DNA from 3 places in the Arthrobacter sp. NPDC055138 genome. Region 1 is predicted to be linked to each of the others. Evidence: riboswitches for the same ligand, from Rfam matches in the RefSeq annotation. Region 1 holds a riboswitch; each other region holds the start of a gene.

Region 1 (6,168 bases):
GGGAGGAGCGCACCCGGCAGTTCGTCCACCGGCTGCTGAACCCGTTCTAGGCCGGATAATCCACGACGACTGCCGCTAGCGGCCGGGCTGCGCGGGCCCTCGCATCGGCATCGGCGGGATTCCCGTGCTTGGGGTTCCCTGTCCGGGTGCCTGAGCGCGCTCGTGGCCCTGGACCGGAGCCGCCGGCAGCGGCGCAGGGTATGGAGCCGCCGCGATCCCTGGCTGCAGCGTCCGGAACCAGCCGTCGTACCGCTGGTCGGCACGCTTCACGGCGCGCGAAATGCCTACCGTCAGCAGCACGAAGCCGGCGATCGAAACCACCGCGAACAGCACCGCGAAGCCGGTGTAGACCTCCGCGTTAGAGCTGTAGAACACGCTGGTGGCGTCCAGGAAGGACTCGCGGACCGCCGAGGCGGACATCCAGCCGCTCATCGCACCTCCTGCAACGAAGAGGGCAATGCCCCAAACGGTCAGGCCGGCAGCTGAGGGGATGTAGCGGTAGTTCATGCTTCCCACTATCGGCAGCCCACCCGCGTAACGTCGGCCTCCACGACGTATTCTTGGCCACACTCCCCGGCCGCCGAACCCCGCCAAATCCGCGCCAGAACCTCTGAATCCCGAGAGGTGTTCCACGCCACGCCGCTTGATAATTCATCTGATGTCCATTGGAATGGCAGAATGTAAACTTCCATGCACCGTTCCGCATGGCACCACGTTCCGGCCGGAAGCTACCCATCCCGCGCTTTCTCCTCTGCGGCGGCCTCCGGTCACGAAAGGCAGAACCATGGCCACGACTTTGGCTACCAAGTCTTTGACGGCACAGACGGCCTCCGAGGCCCACGACCTCCTCAATGCTGCGGTGGAAGAACTGCAATCAATCGCGGCCATCGACGGCGATTGCGGCATTCTGGTCACCCGCACCGGGCCCGGGCAATTCACTGTGGAACTGAGCGACGACGTGCCCTACGGCATCACGCAGGAATCCGACCTCGACTAGGATCCGCCTCTCCGGCTGGGCCCACCAGCACGGGCCGTCGCGGCATTGACTCCCGGTTTCAGGCTGCTAGCGTTTCGCTCGTACGTTCAGGCAATCCGGCAGATCTGAGGAGCGTTCCCGTGGCAAACGTCAGCATCATCGGTACCGGCAACATGGGCCAGGCCATCTCCAGCGTGGTCAGCAAGGGCGGAAACGTCGTCGAGTCGTTCGACCATGACGACGCCCGGCCCGTAACCGGCGACATTGTTATCCTCGCGGTGCCCTACCCCGCCCTGTCCGACATCGTCCGCAGCCGCGGCGACCAGTTGGCGGGAAAGGTGGTCGTCGACATCACCAACCCGCTGAACTTTGAAACCTTCGACTCGCTCACCGTGCCGTCCGACAGTTCGGCCGCAGCCGAACTCAGCGCCTCGCTGCCGGATTCGCGCGTGGTCAAGGCCTTCAACACCACCTTCGCCGCCACGCTGTCCTCCGGCACCGTCGGCGGCCTGCCCACCACCGTGCTTATGGCCGGGGATGATGCCGCGGCCAAGTCCCAGCTGGCCGAGGTGGTCACCGCCGCCGGGCTGAACGCCATCGATGCCGGCGCACTGTCCCGGGCCCGGGAACTCGAGGCCCTGGGATTCCTGCAGATCTCCCTGGCCGCCGCCGAGAAGCTCCCGTGGACCGGAGGCTTCGGCGTCGTCGCCTGACCGCCTAATAGCCCGGCGCTAGCGCCGTCCCGACCGCCTGGCAGCAATAGCCATTCCGGCCAGCACGCCGGCGGCGATCAGCAGCAGCACGGACACCACGATTAGCGGGGGCATGATGTCCAGCCCCATGATGGACGGCATCACCGTCAGGCTGACCGCGAAGAGAGCGACGACGGCAGCAGCGAGCCCGAGGGCAACGGCACGGGGATTGGATCCTTCCACGCCCTCCACTCTATCGGCGCTTCGCTCCGGCTTTGTGACGCCGGCCGGCGCCCGTCGAATAAGGCCACGGGCCCTCCCGGTGGGATAATTTCGCCCATGGCTCCAGCAATCGCATACCAAGGTGAACCCGGCTCGAACTCGCACATGGCGTGCCTTGAGGTCCGGCCCGGCTGGGACGCGGTGCCATGCGCCAGCTTTGAAGACGCCTTCGCCGCCGTCACCAGCGGCGAGGCCGAACTGGCCATGATCCCCATTGACAACTCGATCGCCGGCCGCGTGGCGGACATCCATGCCCTGCTGCCCCGGACCACGCTGCAGATCGTGGAGGAATTCTTCCTGCCCATCCGCTTCAGCCTGCTCGGCATTCCCGGGGCCACGGTGGAACAGGCCCGTGAAGTGCACAGCCACATCCATGCCCTGGGACAGTGCCGCAAGCTGATCCGCCGTTTGGGGCTAACGCCGGTCATTGCCGGCGATACCGCCGGGTCGGCCCGTGAAGTTGCCGAGTGGAACGATCCCACCAAGGTCTCGCTCGCGCCGCCGATGGCCGCGGAGCTGTACGGCCTGCAAGTCTTCGCCGAGAAAGTGGAAGACGATCCAACGAACACCACCCGGTTTGTGGTGCTGGCCGACCGGCGGCCCGTCCCCCGCCGCGAGGAGCTGCCCGGTCCCGCGGTGACCAGCTTTGTTTTCCGGGTGCGCAACGTTCCCTCGGCGCTGTACAAGGCCCTCGGCGGGTTCGCGACCAACGGCATCAACATGACCCGGCTGGAGAGCTACATGGTGGGCGGCGAATTCGCGGCCACCATGTTCATGGTGGACGTCGAAGGCCATCCGGAGGACCAGCCAATGGTCCATGCCTTCGAGGAACTCGAATTCTTCACCACCGAAATCCGGATTCTGGGCGTCTATCCCGCCCACCCGTTCCGGTTGAACCGCGGCGCGGAACAGCCGGCAGGCACCTAGGCAAGGGAAGCGCGTGCCACCGAGTGGCACGCGCGGCGCCGGACAGAGTTCTTAACGAACTGTTACCCGCGTTTGACCGAGGCCACGTCCCGCTTTACCTTGGAAATGAATCACGAGCGCCAACTTCACAGCCCTGGCTGGTTGGCCGGCAACCCTCTACCGTAGCGGGGTGCTCCAGGTGATGATTCGGCCCGCCGGGTTTGTCGGCAGGCAAGTACGCGTATCCTCCGGCAGCAGCGGATGCGCCTGAGCTTCAAGGATGGCCATGTCCCTGCACAACGACTTGACCCCGAACACCCTCCGCTCCGCCTTCGGGCGCTTTCCCTCCGGAATCGCAGCGCTCTGCGCCGTCATCGACGGTCAGCCGCAAGGCATCGTCGCTTCCTCCTTCACCGTGGGCGTTTCACTGGAGCCGCCGCTGGTGATGTTCGCCGTCCAGAACACCTCGCGGACCTGGCCGCTGCTCCGCCAGGCCGGCCGGATCGGCGTGTCGGTGCTGAGCACGGAGCACGACGGCGTCTGCCGCCAGATTGCTTCCAAGAGCGGCGACCGCTTCGCCGGGCTGAGCCTGCACCGCACCGACCGGGACGCGCTTTTCCTCAACGAGGCAGCGCTGTGGCTGGATTGCTCGGTGCATCAGGAGTTCCCGGCCGGTGACCACCAGGTGGTGCTGCTGGAGGTACACGCGCTGAGCACGCACGACGGCGCGCACGAACCGCTGGTCTTCCACGACTCCTCGTTCCGCCGGCTGGTACAGCCCGCGTTCGTCTAGGGCAGCGGGCGTCCCCGCGCCGCCACCCACAGCGCGTACCATTCCTGCCGGGTCATTGCCGCGCCGATCTCCTCGGCCTGGCCGCAGGCCCTGATCCGCTCCGGGTTGCTGGTACCGACGACCGGCCGGATCCGGGCAGGATGGCGCAGCAGCCAGCCCAGCACCACGGCTTCCTGCGTGCAGCCCTTGTCCCGGGCCAGCTCGGAGACCAAGGCTGCCGTCGCGCGATCCGCTGCCGCACCACCGCCGCCGGGGCCGTCAACTGTGCCGGCGGCCCGTTCCGCCGGCCGGCCGCTGTAGCGGCCCCGCGCCAGCGAGCCCCAGGCCTGCAACTCCACCGCGTGGGCAGCACAGTACTCCAGGGTGCCGTGCGGGAAGCCGACGGCGGCGCCTTCCGGGTGGTTGACCAGCACGCCGGATTCAAGCCAGTCCCGCCGGTACAGGCTCATTTCCAACTGGTTGACGGCGAGCGGCTCGTCGAGCGCGGCCTGCAGCCACCTCATCTGCTCGCCGGACATGTTCGAGACGCCTAGGCGGCGGACCTTCCCGGCCAGCCGGAGGCGGCTGAACGCCTCGGCAATCTCCTCGGCCGGGGCCAGCGGATCCGGCCGGTGGATCAGCAGCGTGTCCAGGTGGTCGGTGTGCAGGCGGCGCAGGCTTTCCTCGGTACCGGCCACGATGGCCGCGCGGGATGAGTCGTACTGGCCCACCAGTCCGGGAACCGGCAGTCGGATGCCGCATTTGCTCTGCAGCTGGATGGTTTCCCGGAGTTCCGGTCGCTCGGCCAGCACCCGGCCGAACGCAGCCTCCGCCTTGCCGTGGGCGTAAATGTCCGCGTGGTCGAAGATCCTGATGCCGATGTCCAGTGCCGCCTCCACGGCCGTGTGGGCGGCGGCGACGTCGGCGGCCTCCAGCGGGCCGCTCCCCCAGCCACCGCCCAAACCCATGCTGCCGAAGATCAGGCGGGATCCGGCGTCGTCCATTGATATGTCCCTTCGCTGGGCAGGCTTCCAGCGTACGACAGCGGCTCGCCGAAATCGGGGGTTGTGCCGCCTCGCGGACGGCAGTACGGTAACTCTCGCGGGGCCGGATAGCGTCCCCAGGCAACCAGTATTAGGCCGCCTGCGCCACCCGCGCCGCCAGGAAGTTAACCATGGCAGTTCCTCCCAGCCCGGACCGGGGCCCTCACCAGCCGTCCGGTCCCTCAACAGCCCGGGAGTCCGCGCGCGCGGACCAGGACCGGGCCCAACTCCCGGACGGCGCTGCCGCTGCACAGCCCCGGATTACGGTGGTGTTCCTGGGGCTGATGCTCACCGTGCTGCTGGCAGCGCTGGACCAGACCATCGTGGCGACGGCGCTGCCCACCATCGTCGGGGACCTGAACGGGCTGGAGCACATCTCCTGGGTGATCACCGCCTACATTCTGGCCGCCACCATCGGGCTGCCGATCTACGGCAAGCTCGGCGACCTGTTCGGACGCAAGAGCATCTTCATCTTTGCGATCGCGGTGTTCCTGGGCGGCTCGATGCTCTCCGGCATGGCGCAGAGCATGCCGCAGCTGATCGCCTTCCGCGCCATCCAGGGGGTGGGCGGCGGCGGGTTGATGATCGGCGCGCAGGCGATCATCGGCGATCTGGTCTCGCCGCGCGAGCGCGGCAAGTACATGGGCCTTATCGGGGCGGCCTTCGGCCTCGCCTCGGTCAGCGGACCCCTGCTGGGCGGCTTCATTACCGACCACTGGAGCTGGCGCTGGGTCTTCTACATCAACCTCCCGCTGGGTGCCGCGGCGCTGACTGTCATCACCACCACCCTGCACCTGCATAAGCCGGGCGGGCCGAGGCCCAAGCTGGACTATCTGGGCACCTTCCTGCTGGCGGTCGCCAGTGCGGCGGTCATCCTGTTCGCCAGCTGGGGCGGGACCACCTACCCCTGGGACAGTCCGGTGATCATCGGGCTGGGCGCGGTCACCGTGGTTGCCTCGGTGTTGTTCGTGCTGGCCGAACGCCGGGCGGTGGAACCGGTGCTGCCGCTGCGGCTGTTCCGCGACCGGGACTTCACGCTGCCCACCTTGATGGGCGTGTGCGTGGGCATCGCGATGTTCTCCACGATCGCCTATTTGCCCACCTTCCTGCAGATGGTCAACGGGGCCAGCGCCACCGAGTCGGGCCTGATGATGATCCCGATGACGGCGGGGATGGTGGGAGCCACCACCACCACAGGCCAGCTGGTGAGCCGCACCGGCCGCTACAAGATCTTCCCGATCATCGGCACCATCCTGATCGCGGCCGGGCTGGTGATGCTCTCGCAGATCTCCGACACCACCCCGTACTCCTTCACCGCCGCCGGCATGTTGGTGCTGGGGCTGGGGCTGGGGTCCATCATGCAAAACCTGGTGCTGATCGTGCAGAACAGCGTCCGGCGCCGGGATCTGGGCACGGCCACCTCGGCCACCAACTACTTCCGGCAGATCGGCGCCACCTTCGGCATCTCGCTGTTCGGCGCCATTTTCATCAGCCGAC
Region 2 (6,168 bases), on a different contig from region 1:
CGTAGGCGTTCACCACGGCCTGGGCGAGCTCCGGCTCTTCAGTCAGGAAGGACTCGGTGGCGTTCAGGAAGCCGTAGGTGTTGAAGTCCAGATTCCGGTAGAACAGCTCGGCGCCGTCCTTTTCGGCACCGGCCATGATCGGATCGAGGCCGGACCAGGCATCCACCGAGCCCTGCTTCAGCGCGGTCAAACCGTCGGCGTGCTGCAGGTTCTCCACGGTGACGTCGCCGGCGGAGAGGCCGGCCTCTTCCAGCGACTGCAGCAGGAAGAAGTAGGGGTCGGTGCCCTTGGTGGCGGCGACGGACTTGCCCTTGAGGTCCTCGACGGAGTCGATGCCGGAGTCGGGCAGCGTGACCAGTGCGGCCCATTCCGGCTGCGAGTAAAGGCTGATGGTCTTGATCGGCGAGCCGTTGGCGCGGGCCAGCAGCGCGGCGGAACCGGCGGTGGAGCCGACGTCGACGGCGCCGGAGCGTAGTGCCTCGTTGGCCTTGTTGGAACCGGCCGACTGCAACCAGTTCACCTCAACGCCGTCATCGGCCAAGGTGGCCTCCAGCCAGCCCTTTTCCTTGATGATCAGGCTCAGCGGGTTGTAGGTGGCGAAGTCGATGTTGAGCACACCGTCGCCGGTGCCCTCGGCCGCGGTGGCTTCGGAATCTTCGCCGGCCACGCAGCCGGTCAGGGCCAGCGAAGCGCTGGCGGCGACGGCGGCCGCACCGAGGATCGAGCGGCGGGAGAAGCGGCGGGCAATAGACATGGTGGTCCCTTCGAACGGTGCGCGAAGCAGGAGAAGCTCCGCGGTTACGGGTGGATTTGGGCACAGACGGCCCGGGAAATGCTTGAGGGTGGAGAGGGCGGCCTAATGGCCGTCGACGCCGAGGCTTTCGAGCAGCGAGCGGCGCATTCGGGCCAGCTCCACCGAACCGCGGTCCCGCGGGCGGCTGCCGGGAACGTCAACAGTGCGCACAATCGTGGCGCCGTCGTGCTCGCGGCCTTCTTCCTTGCCCAGCAGGATGACCCGGTCCGCCAACTGCAGGGCTTCGTCCACGTCATGGGTCACCAGCAGCACGGTGGTGGGTTCGGCCGCGTGGATGTCCAGCAGCAGATCCTGCATCTTGATCCGGGTCAGCGCGTCGAGTGCGCCGAAGGGCTCGTCCAGCAGGAGTACCCCCGGATTGCGGGCCAGAGCGCGTGCCAACGAGGCTCGCTGCGCCATGCCGCCGGAAACTTCACGCGGACGATGCTTGGCGAACTTGTCCAGCCCCACCAGTTCCAGCAGCCGGGCCACCTTGGACTTGCCCTGCTTCGCGCTGGAAGATTTGGGCAGGCCGATGGCCACATTGGCCTGCAGGGTGTGCCATGGCAGCAGTCGCGGTTCCTGGAACGCGACGGCGCAGCGCGAGTCGATGCCCTGGACCGGCGTGCCGTCGATGTCCACGCTGCCGGCGCTGGGCGCGTCCAGCCCGGCGGTGGCGCGCAGCAGGGTGGACTTGCCGCAGCCGGACGGGCCCAGGATGGCCAGCACTTCGCCGGGGCGGACGTCGAAGTCCACGTCACGGAGCACGGTGTGGGCGTTCGCGCCGGTACCGAAGGTGCGGTTCAGGCCGCGGAAGGAGACGGCCAGAGCGGAATCGGACGCTGCCGAGGGCGCAGTGGATGCGGGGGCCGCGTGGCGGGACGACGACAGTACTGCAGTCATGGGATCACTCCATCGATCCTGGCAGTAGCACCCTACGGTTCAAGCCGTGCGGCCGGCTTCCGCCGGCCGTACCCGTGGCTTGTCACCTCGTTATCACCGGCAGTCTGGGATGGCTTCCGGTGACCAGGGTTGCTGCGGCGTCGTCGATCCAGGTCTCTCGGCCGCTCGGGATGGTCACAACTAACTAAACGGCACTTCCGGTAGCCACGGCAAACGGCCCGTAATAAAGCGGCGTAACAAACCGCGGCACAAAAATCGGCCCACGCCGGTTGCCGGAGTGCGGAAATCCGTAGACGAGGGTCGGTGGCGATGGCAGGATGGCCGCATGAAAATCAACCGTCACATCACCGTGTTCGACGCCGCCGATCTGGACGCTGAGAGCAGCTTCTGGGCAGGCCTGCTGGACGGGACGGTCAAGGCCGAGGACGACTGGCATACCGTTTCCGTTGACGGCGAGCCGCGGCTGGCGGTCCAACTGGCGCCCGACCACACTCCGCCTGAGTGGCCCGACGGCGCGCCACAGCAGATCCATCTGGACCTCTACATCGATGACCTGGCCGAGGCCCATGAACTGGCCACGTCGCTCGGCGCCAAGCTGCTCAAACCCGCCGACGACGCCGCGGCCGCGTCCGGATTCCAGGTCTACGCGGACCCCGCCGGCCACCCGTTCTGCTTCTGCTGGGGCGCCGGATAACCACGCCCGGCGCTGAACTGGTCGCTGCGCTGCGTTAGTGCGGACTTGAGCGGTTCCCGGGCCGCCGGCCGCGGGACGAGTTAGCGAAGGTACCGGTAGCGGGAACTCATGGGTAGGGTGGCGCCATGGCACACCAGAATGATCCCGAAGTCGTCAGCCGCCTGCTGAGCACGCCCGGCCGCTGGGCCGTCGTCGGCCTGTCCACCAACCCGCACCGGGTTGCCATGCGCATCTCCAGGTACCTGATGGACCAGCTGGACATGGAGGTGGTCCCGGTCAACCTGCAGGGCGACGACGTCCACGGCCTGACCGGCTACCGAAAGCTTGCGGACATTCCTGGTCAGATCGACGTGGTGGACTGCTTCGTCAACTCCCAGAAAGTCGGCCCGGTGGTGGACCAGGCCATTGAAGTCGGCGCGAAAGCCGTCTGGCTTCAGCTGGGCGTCGTCGACGAAGCCGCCGCGGAACGGGCCAAGGCGGCCGGGCTCGACGTCGTGATGGACACCTGCCCGGCCATCGAAGCCCCGCGTCTGGGCCTCTAGCCAGTCAGCGGCCCGCCTTGCCCGCCACCTAGGCTGAGACGTTCAGCGCTGTTGCATCACTCGTACATTGCGATGAAGCGGCCAACCACCCCGCCGGCCCGGAGCTTGTCGATGGCGCCCGGGATGTCGGCGTGCGTGATGTGGTTCATCGGCGGGTTCAGCTGGCCGGTCTTCATCAGTTCGTAGATGCCCGCTAAGTCCTCCTTGGTGCCGGACTTTGAGCCCCTGATGGTGAGCTGGTTGATGATGATCGGGTAGGTGTTGATGGTGGATTCGAGCCGTCCCATGCCCACTTGGACCAGGGTGCCGAACTCGCCGAGGGTCTCGATGGCGGCCGAAGTGGTGGTGCCGAAACCGGCGTAGTCGACGATCAGCTCCAGGTTCTTGTCCTTGAACTCCTCAATCGAGGAGGCGACGCCGGCCAGGCCGATCTCATCGGCCAGTTTCTGCGTCTCGGGGTTGACCTCGGCTCCGTAGACCTCTGCGCCGGACAGCGCCGCGGAGCGCGCGCCAATGTAGCCCAGCCCGCCCAGACCAATGACGCCGACTTTCATGCCTTTCTTGGCCCCGCCGACGGCCATGATCGCGTGGTAGGCGGTCAGGCCGGCATCGGTCGCCATCGCGCCGAGGTCGAACGGCACCTCGTCGGGCAGAGCCACCAGGTTGTCATCGGTCGCGCGAAGCTTGGCGGCAAAGCCACCGTCCCACTTGCCGTAGCCGAGTGCGTCCCCGTCCGACATCACCGGGGAGAGGCCCACCCGGTCGCCCACCTTCCAGCGGCCCATGCCGTCGCCGACCTCGCTGATCACCCCGGCGGACTCATGCCCCATGGTGCGGGGCAGCCCGTGCTGGAACAGCGCCATCCAACCCGGATCATCGAGCGTGGTGACGTCCGAGTGGCAGACACCGGACGCCTTGACGTCCACCACCACCTCGCCGGGGCCGGCGCGCGGCTCCTCCACCTCGTTGAGCTCCAGCGGCTTGTTCGTCCCGGTAAATTGCCATGCCTTCATGATTCGAACCTCCCTGAGCGGCGGGACGGTGTGCGTCCCGGACCGGCAGATATTGGTGGCGCAACTTCACCCTAGTCCCGTCGTGGAAAGGCCCACAGGGGGCGGCGGACTGGAGCGCATCTTCGGCCCGGAATTCATCCGGACGGCCCGGCGCTGCGGGGTACCGGCTGGGAGCGGAACGATCCACCGGAAGGCGGGGCCGCCGTCGTCGGATGGGGGTATCCGTAACATTCGGCAGTGGAACGTCATGGCCCGTCACATGCTTCACAGCGCCGGATGGCGCCCGGCAGACTTTTCCCCAAGATCAAGAGTCCCAACGACAAGCTCTGGCTGGTTGGGCGGCAACCCTCTTCCGTAGCGGGGTGCCCCAGATGAGGATCCGGCCGCGCACAGATCGGTGCCCGGCAAGTACGGCCCCCGCCAGGCTGCGTCGCCGACCGTGATGGTCGCTGCGCGGTGCGGCAGGCGGGAGCCCCTGCACGAGGAGGCGCCATGACCGCCGTCGTCATTGAAGAAAACCAGCAGACCCGCCGTTCCTCTTGGAGCGGACACGCCAGCCGCGAAGAACTCGCCCACTGGCAGCAGATCGCCGAGGGCGTGGCCGCCGTGCTGAGCACGGACGTGCTGGAGCGGGACCGGCGCAATGCGGACCCGCAGGCCGAAGTGGAGCTGCTGCGCAGTTCCGGCCTGTTCAACCTGATCATCCCCAGCGAGTGGGGCGGCGAGGGCGGCCACTGGGAAAGCGCGCTGCACGCCGTGCGCATCCTGGCCCGCACCGATGCGTCGATCGCGCAGATCCTGGCCTACCACTACGCAAACCTCGGTGCCGTGGTCTTCTACGGCAACGCGCAGGTCCAGGAACGCCTGCTCCGCCGCTCCGCCCAGGGCCGCTGGTCCTGGGGCGACTCGGTCAATCCGGTGGACCCGAACCTGGAACTGGTGCCCGACGGCGACGGCTACCGGCTGGACGGTGTCAAGCACTTCTCCACCGGCGCATCCGTGGGCGACGCGATCCTGGTCAACGCCGCGATCACCTCCGGTCCGGATCAGGGCAAGTTCCTGGCCCTGGCCTTGGAACATGACCGCGCCGGAATCTCCTTCCTCGGCGACTGGGACGCGCTGGGCCAGCGCCTCTCCGCGAGCGGCTCCGTCAAGTACGACGGCGTGCTGGTCACCTCCGCTGACATCATCGGCGAGGTGGGGGAGGAGCCCTTCTCCAGCCTGGTGACGCCGTATATCCAGCTGGCGTTCGGCAACCTCTACCTGGGCATCGCGCAGGGTGCGCTGGAACGCGGCCGCCAAATCACCCTGGCGCGCAAGAACTCCTGGTTCCTCAGCAACGCAGAAACCTACGCTCAGGATCCGCTGACCCAGCGGGTCTATGGGGAACTGTCGTCCCGGGTGGCTGCCGTGGAGGCCTTGGCAGACCGGACGAACGAACGCTTCGACGCCACCATCGCCGTCGGCGGGGAGCTGACGGCCGAAGCACGCGCTGGCATCGAGATCGAGATCGCCCGGCTCAAGGTGGTCTCCACCGAGGTGGGCGTGGAAGTGGCCAACCGCATCTTCGAGGTGACCGGCTCTTCCTCCGCGAAAACCGCGGTGGGACTGGACATCTTCTGGCGCAATGTCCGCACCCACACCCTGCATGACCCCGTGGACTACAAGAAGGTCGAGGTCGGCGCCCACTTCCTACTGGGCGACATCCAGCCGATCTCGCTCTATACCTGATCCGCCCCGCATTCCCATCCGTCCCACCTCGGCCGTGCACGGCGGAGACCTCCAGGAGCACCACCATGACCGAAACCCTTGACCACGCAACAACGTCCGGCCACTCGACGCCGGCCTTCGCAGCGGCGGTCGCCAAGTACCGTCCGATCTTCCAGCGCATTACCGCAGGAGCGTTGGACCGCGAACTGGACCGCGAGTTGCCGTTTGAGCAGATCGGCTGGCTGAAGGACGCCGGCTTTGGTGCCGCCCGGATTCCCGCCGAACTCGGCGGCGACGGGCTGGACTGGGAAGAGTTCACCGAACTGTTGATCGAGCTGGCCGCCGCGGACAGCAACATTCCTCAGGCGCTGCGCTCGCACATAGCGCTGGTGGAGGAGAACCTGTACCACCACGGCCGCGGCGGGGACCGCAGCGGTTGGCTGCAGCGCTTCGCCTCCGGCCAGCTGGCCGGGAACGCGTGGACCGAACCGGGCGCAGGCGGAACCGCCACCG
Region 3 (6,168 bases), on a different contig from region 1:
TCCTTGTACTCGGTGCCGATCACCAGGCGGGAGGCGAACGTCTTGGGTGCCGCCGGGAACAGAATGCCCTTGTCGCGGCCGATCTTGCCGGCGTCGAACTGGGAGACGTAGCCGATCGCCACGTCGACCGAATCGAGCATGCGCGGCATCGCCAACAGGTCGGCTTCCTTCAGTGTGAAACCCCGCGGATTGCCGGTGACGTCGCGGATCTTCGCGGTACGCGGCTCGACCGCCGGATCCAGTTCCAGCAGCCCCTCGCGCTGCAGCAGCCAGAGCGCCTGGCCTTGGTTGGCCGCATCGTTCGGCAGCAGCAGGACGGCGTCCCGAGGCAGGCTCTCGACCGAGTCGTAGCGCGTGGAATACAGCCCGAAGCCCCACTGGAACAGTTCCACGGTGGGCGTCAGTTCGACGCCGCTAGCGTCCGCCGACTGCTGCATGTACCACTGGTGCTCGAAGATGGTGGCGTGGAACTGGCCCTCTGCCACCGCGCGGTTGGCCTGAACCGGGTCCTGCAGGCCCACAGCCTCGATCTCCACGCCGTAGTCCGGCGCGATCTCCTCGGCGACGAACTTGAGGATCTTCTCCTCGCCCGCCATAGCCGGTTCGAAGTGGACCTTCAACGGGGAGGTGACCTCGCCGCCGGCGGCGGCCGCGGTGGCCGGCCGGGACTGCTGCTGCACCAGCAACAGCCCCAGGACCAGGGCGACGACGGCGGCGATCGCCGCGATGCCCCACGGCAGGGCGGTGGACTGCTTGCGCAAGGTGAAACCATGGTCGTGGCCAGACCCGGTAGTCGGTGTGTTCATGTGTGGTGCTCCTGGTTTGTTCAGCTAGGGGCGCAGCAGGGCGCGGGAAATGCGGTCGCCGGCGAACTGCACCAGCTGGACCGTGATGATGAGGACAACGATGGTGGCGGCCATCACATGGGTATCGAACCGCTGGTAACCGTACGTGACGGCCAAGTAGCCGATGCCGCCGGCGCCGATGGTTCCTGCGATCGCCGAGTATTCGATCATCGAGATCGTGTTCAGCGTGATCGCCGAGGTCAGGCCCGGCAGCGCCTCACGCAGCTGGGTCTGCCGGATGATCTGCCCGGTGGAACTGCCGGTCACCAGACCCACGGCCATGTTCTCGCGCGGCAAGTCGTTCAGCGCGTTCTGCACCAGCCGGGCAAAGAACGGAATGCCGGCCAGCGTCATCGGGACCACCGCCGCCGCGATGCCGATGGTGGTCCCGGTCACCCACTTCGTCAACGGGATGATCGCCGCCATCAGCACCAGGAACGGCAGCGAACGCCCCATGTTGACCAGCCAGCTGACCACACCATGCAGCCGCGGCCGCGGAAACAATCCGCGGCTGTCCGTGTTGTAGAGCAGCACGCCGGTGGCTCCGCCGACCAGGATCACTAGTGCCATCACCATGCCGACCATCGCCCAGGTCTCGCCGTAGGCGGGCAGCAGCAGCGCCGGCAGGTCGGCCCAGGGCGTGTCCAGCCCGACGGCGGCGGTTTCGGTGGGCCTCATGTTCGCGCCTCGATCTTCTGGTGGGCTTCGTGTTCTGCATCGTCCGACGGCGGCGCAACCGATTCCCGGGTGTGGACGGTGGCGGCGGAGACTGCCACCCGCCGATCCGCGACCAGGCCCAGCTGCCCCAGATAGGCGCGGACCTCCGCTTCCGGGCGGCCGGCCACGCCGATTTCGGCACGGCCGAGTACCGAGTCGCCGTGTGCTTCCACCGAACCGCCCAGCAGCGCCACGCGTACGCCGAGGCCTGCGGAAAGCCGGGTCATCCACTCCGGGTCCACCGGCCCGTGCCGGTAGGAGACGGACAGCGCGTAGTCGAAGCCGGCTGGCAGCGGCAGGGCCCGCACGGGCAGCAGTTGGCGGCCCGCGCCAGACGCAGGGTCCGCCACCAGTGCGCCGATCGGCCCGTACTCCGAAACCCGCCCGTTGGCCAGCACGGCCACCTGGTCGGCGACGTGGCGCACCACGTCCATCTCGTGGGTGATCAGGATGACGGACAGTCCCAGCTCGGTCCGCACGTCATCCAGCAGGTCCAGGATCTGCTGCGTGGACTCCGGGTCCAAGCCGGACGTGGATTCGTCGGACAGCAGGATCCGCGGCCGCAGCGCCAGCGCCCGGGCGATGCCCACCCGCTGCTTCTGGCCGCCGGAAAGCTGCCCCGGGTAGGCGTTGGCCTTGTGCAGCAGGCCCACCCGGTCCAGCAGTTCGGCCACACGGTCCTCCATCTGCCGGTGCACCACGCCCAGGTTGCGCAGCGGGAGCGCAACGTTCTCGGCCACCGTCATCCGGCGCAGCAGCGCCGAATGCTGAAAAATGGTGCCGATCGCGCGGCGTTCGCTGCGCAGTGCCTGGCCGGACAGCGCGGACAGGTTGCGGCCGTCCACCAGCACCTGGCCGGAGGTCGGTTTCTCCAACAGGGAAATGCAGTGGGACAGGGTCGTCTTGCCGGCCCCGGACGAGCCAACGACGGCGGTAATCGCCCCCTGCTCGATGCTCAGGTCGATGCCCTTGAGCACATCGACCGTCCCCTGGCCTGTGCTGTAACTCTTGTGCAGATCACGGATCTCAATCATCGCGAACCGCCTGCGGCGTGCCGTGTCATGTTGCTCCTGAAGTTCAGGGAGCCCCGGGCACAGCCATCACAGCCGCGCAGGCATGGCGCAGCCAGTTCCGGTCCTGTCCGGGTTCTCCATCGGTCCTGGCATTAGCACCGTGCGGCAAAGAGCCGGGGTTGCTGCGGCGTCATCGAGCCAGATCTCTCAGCCGCTCTGGATGGTTCTTCCGACGTCGGTGCGCTGCCCCCAAAGGGGCCGCGCCCCGACGTCGTTGTCTAAATGGTTCTGCTGTTGCCCAGGCTCAGTCGACCAGGGCATTCTGCAGCCGGAAGCCGGCCGCGCGGTGGTTCTCCGGCAGCTTGTCGCCGCGGCCGAAGAGCTTGTTGCGCAGCGTGCCCGGCGCGTACTCGGTAGGGTACGCTCCGAGCTTCTGCAGCTCCGGCACCACGTATTCCACGACGTCCTCGAACGTGCCCGGGGTGATGGCGTAGGCCAGATTGAAACCGTCCACGTCGGTTTCCTCGACCCACTCCACCAGCTTGGCGGCGACCTCCTGGCCGGAGCCCACGGTGATCGGGCCGAAGCCGCCGACGCCGACCCATTCGGCCAGCTGGCGGATGGTCCAGGGCTTGCCGCTGTCGCCGGAGGCCTTCTGGAAGGTCTCCACCGAGGACTGGATGGCATTGGACTTCACGTTCTCGCCGATCACGTCGTCCGGGCCGTAGGTGGACAGGTCCACGCCCATCCAGCCCGAAATCAGGGCCAGCGCGCCGTTGACGTCCGCGTACGACTTGTAGTCCTCGAACTTGGCCTGGGCGGTGGCGTTGTCCGGTCCGGTCACCACGGTCTGCATGGCGTAGATGCGGACGTCGTAACGGCCGCGGCCGGCAGCCTCGGCCGCGTCGCGGATTTTCTTCACCGACGCGGCAAGCATTTCCTTGGTGGGGCAGGTGACGAACACCGCCTCGGCGTTATCGGCGGCGAACTCGGTGCCGCGCTTGGAGGCCCCCGCCTGGAAGATCACCGGAGTGCGCTGCGGGCTCGGCTCGGTGATGGCGATCCCGGGCACCTTGAAGAACTTGCCCTCGTGCCGGATTTCGTGCACCTTTGCCGGGTCGGTGAAAACGCCGGTCTCCACGTCCTTGACCACTGCGTCGTCTTCCCACGAGCCCTCAAGCAGCTTGTAGATGACTTCGAGGTATTCATCGGCGTGGTTGTAGCGCTCGTCGTGCTCCAGTTGGTCTTCCTGGCCCATGTTGCGCGCGGCCGAGGGCAGGTAGCCGGTCACCACGTTCCAGCCGACGCGGCCGTTGGTGAGGTGATCCAGTGTGGCCAGGCGGCGGGCGAACGGGTACGGGTGCTCGTAGGCAGTGCCGGCGGTGACGCCGAAGCCCAGGTTCTCGGTCACCGCGGCCATGGCCGATACCAGCATGAACGGATCGTTCACCGGGACCTGCGTGCCGGCCCGCAGCGTCGTCTCGTTGGACGATCCGAACACGTCGTAAGTGCCGAGCACGTCGGCAATGAAGAGTCCGTCGAACAGGCCCTTCTCCAGCACCTTGGCCAGATGCGTCCAGTAGCCGATGGTGTTGTAGGTGGCGGACTTGTCCTGCGGGTGGCGCCACAGTCCGGGCGACTGGTGGCCCACGCAGTTCATGTCGAACGCGTTGAAGCGGATGTGCCGCGGGGAATGGTTCAAGGTCATGTCAGGCTCCTTTACTGATGAGAAGAGCCCGCGCCGGTCCCCCGGCGGGCATGCAGTGGCCCTGAGGAACCAACGAGAGATCGAGCTTCTCCATCGGTCCTGGCGGTAGCACCTTCCTCACAAGGAGGGGGTTGCTGCGGCGTCAACAAGCCAGGTCTCTCGGCCGCTCTGGATGGGTACCCCTCCATTGGACACCCGCAGGCGCCGCGGAGGGAAATGGTGCGCGTCACGCGGGGTAAAAATGTTGCGCGTCACGCCCAGGGCAAGAATTACGACGCCGGTGCGGCGCCGGTTACGGCCTGTTGCCGCTTGGATCCCACCACCGCTCCGGCCCCGAAGCAGGCAAGGATCAGCACGACGACGGCGATCGCCAGCGGCACACTGTTGCCGACCAAGGTGGGGAGGTTCTGCAGGATCAGGCCCAAGATGCCCAGCAAGCCGAGCAGCCCAAGAGCCGGTCCAACGGAGCGCTTCCAGCTGCGGGCAGGCGCTCCCCGCCGGCGGAAGAACACCAGCACAGCGACGCTGGTGAGCGTCATCAGCACCACCACGCCCAAGGAGGAGAATCCGGCGAACCAAGTGTAGAACTGCACGATCGGATCCCATCCGGCCACCACCGCGACCAGCAGGAACAGGGCCACCACGGCGGTGGCCGCTCCGGAGGCCCGGTGCGGAGAGCGGTGCTTCGGGTGGGTGCTGGCCAGCTTGGGCGGGAAGACTCCCTTCCTCGAGAGCTGGAAGAAATAGCGTGAGCTGATGTTGTGGAAGGACAGGATGCACGCGAACAAGCTGCTGGCGAGCAGGACCTGGACAATGTGGCTGCCGGCCGTGCCCAGGTAGAGCGCGGTGGTCTCGGACAGCAGGGTGCCGGGTGCATCCGTGGCCTTCTGCACAATCCCGGTGTCGCCCCAGACGCTGATCAGCAGCCAGCTGGAGAGCGCATAGAAGCCGCCCACCACCAGCAGGGCCACATAGGTGGCCCGCGGGATCGTCTTGTCCGGATCCCGGGCCTCATCCCGGAACACGGCGGTGACCTCGAAGCCGATGAAGCTCAGGATGGCGAATAGCAGCGCGATACCGGGCGCCCCAGACAGCACGGTTGACGGTGTGACGAACCCGGTGGAGAGGCCCTCGGCCCCGCCGCCGCCAAAGACGATGGCGGCGTCCAGGATCAGCACGATCAGCACTTCGGCCACTAGCAGCACGGCCAGCACCTTGCCGGACAGCTCGATGTTGCGGTGGCCCAGCCACGCCACGGCAACCAGCGCGGCGGCCGCCCAGACCCACCAGGGCAGGGCGGGGCCGCCGTAGGCGCGGACCACCTCATCGACCGCGGGGGCAAAGAGCCCGTAGACGCCGGCCTCCAGCGCGAGGTAGGAGAGCAAGGCTACGAAGGCCGCGCCCAGTCCGGCGCGGCGGCCGAGGCCCTTCTCCACGTAGCTGAAGAACGCGCCGGCCGACGGCACATGCGGCGTCATGGTGGTGAAACCGACGGCGAACAGCAGCAGGATGGCGGTGGCCAGCAGGTAGATGAACGGGAGACCGGCGCCGTTGCCGCTGGCGATGGCCAGCGGAACCGTTCCGCCGATCACGCCCAGTGGCGAGGCGGCGGCCACCACGATCAGCACGATGCTGGCGACGCCCAGCCGGCCGGAGAGCCGCGGCGCCTTTCCGGCGTCGGGCGAGCCGGCGGTTGCGGCCTGCGGGGCAGCGACGGTTTGGGGGTTGGAAACAGACATGGCTGGCCTTCCTCTTAGACGGCCGCGGAAGGTGCGGCGGGGCTGTGTGGCTGGCGCGCGGCGTCGGCATTGGCCTCGCCGATCGTCCAGATGAACGGGGGTTCGGTGGCGTTGACTTCCCAATCGCCCACAATCCGGGACTTGTA

What was found. A riboswitch is a leader RNA that binds a small molecule or an ion and turns the genes downstream of it on or off. The one in region 1 is predicted to bind S-adenosylmethionine.
Region 2: linked by a shared signal. The riboswitch ahead of ACWF5H_RS10795 (acyl-CoA dehydrogenase family protein) and the one ahead of ACWF5H_RS03435 (flavin reductase family protein) in region 1 are both predicted to bind S-adenosylmethionine.
Region 3: linked by a shared signal. The riboswitch ahead of ACWF5H_RS10810 (LLM class flavin-dependent oxidoreductase) and the one ahead of ACWF5H_RS03435 (flavin reductase family protein) in region 1 are both predicted to bind S-adenosylmethionine.

Annotation. Positions count from the first base shown of each region.
Region 1 covers NZ_JBSGTH010000001.1:711,417-717,584, reverse strand. Annotated here, with positions in the region: gene ACWF5H_RS03465 (amino acid ABC transporter ATP-binding protein) at 1-50, shown strand, start outside; gene ACWF5H_RS03460 (hypothetical protein) at 76-507, opposite strand; gene ACWF5H_RS03455 (hypothetical protein) at 785-997, shown strand; gene ACWF5H_RS03450 (NADPH-dependent F420 reductase) at 1,117-1,689, shown strand; gene ACWF5H_RS03445 (hypothetical protein) at 1,708-1,911, opposite strand; gene ACWF5H_RS03440 (prephenate dehydratase) at 2,008-2,877, shown strand; SAM riboswitch class IV at 2,986-3,100, shown strand; gene ACWF5H_RS03435 (flavin reductase family protein) at 3,143-3,649, shown strand; gene ACWF5H_RS03430 (aldo/keto reductase) at 3,646-4,632, opposite strand; gene ACWF5H_RS03425 (DHA2 family efflux MFS transporter permease subunit) at 4,803-6,168, shown strand, end outside.
Region 2 covers NZ_JBSGTH010000004.1:19,502-25,669, forward strand. Annotated here, with positions in the region: gene ACWF5H_RS10770 (aliphatic sulfonate ABC transporter substrate-binding protein) at 1-754, opposite strand, end outside; gene ACWF5H_RS10775 (ABC transporter ATP-binding protein) at 857-1,696, opposite strand; gene ACWF5H_RS10780 (VOC family protein) at 2,022-2,390, shown strand; gene ACWF5H_RS10785 (CoA-binding protein) at 2,516-2,932, shown strand; gene ACWF5H_RS10790 (zinc-binding dehydrogenase) at 2,989-3,945, opposite strand; SAM riboswitch class IV at 4,248-4,362, shown strand; gene ACWF5H_RS10795 (acyl-CoA dehydrogenase family protein) at 4,438-5,676, shown strand; gene ACWF5H_RS10800 (acyl-CoA dehydrogenase family protein) at 5,742-6,168, shown strand, end outside.
Region 3 covers NZ_JBSGTH010000004.1:26,386-32,553, reverse strand. Annotated here, with positions in the region: gene ACWF5H_RS10825 (MetQ/NlpA family ABC transporter substrate-binding protein) at 1-806, opposite strand, end outside; gene ACWF5H_RS10820 (methionine ABC transporter permease) at 831-1,523, opposite strand; gene ACWF5H_RS10815 (methionine ABC transporter ATP-binding protein) at 1,520-2,596, opposite strand; SAM riboswitch class I at 2,710-2,802, opposite strand; gene ACWF5H_RS10810 (LLM class flavin-dependent oxidoreductase) at 2,880-4,283, opposite strand; SAM riboswitch class I at 4,371-4,462, opposite strand; gene ACWF5H_RS10805 (APC family permease) at 4,553-6,022, opposite strand; gene ACWF5H_RS10800 (acyl-CoA dehydrogenase family protein) at 6,037-6,168, opposite strand, start outside.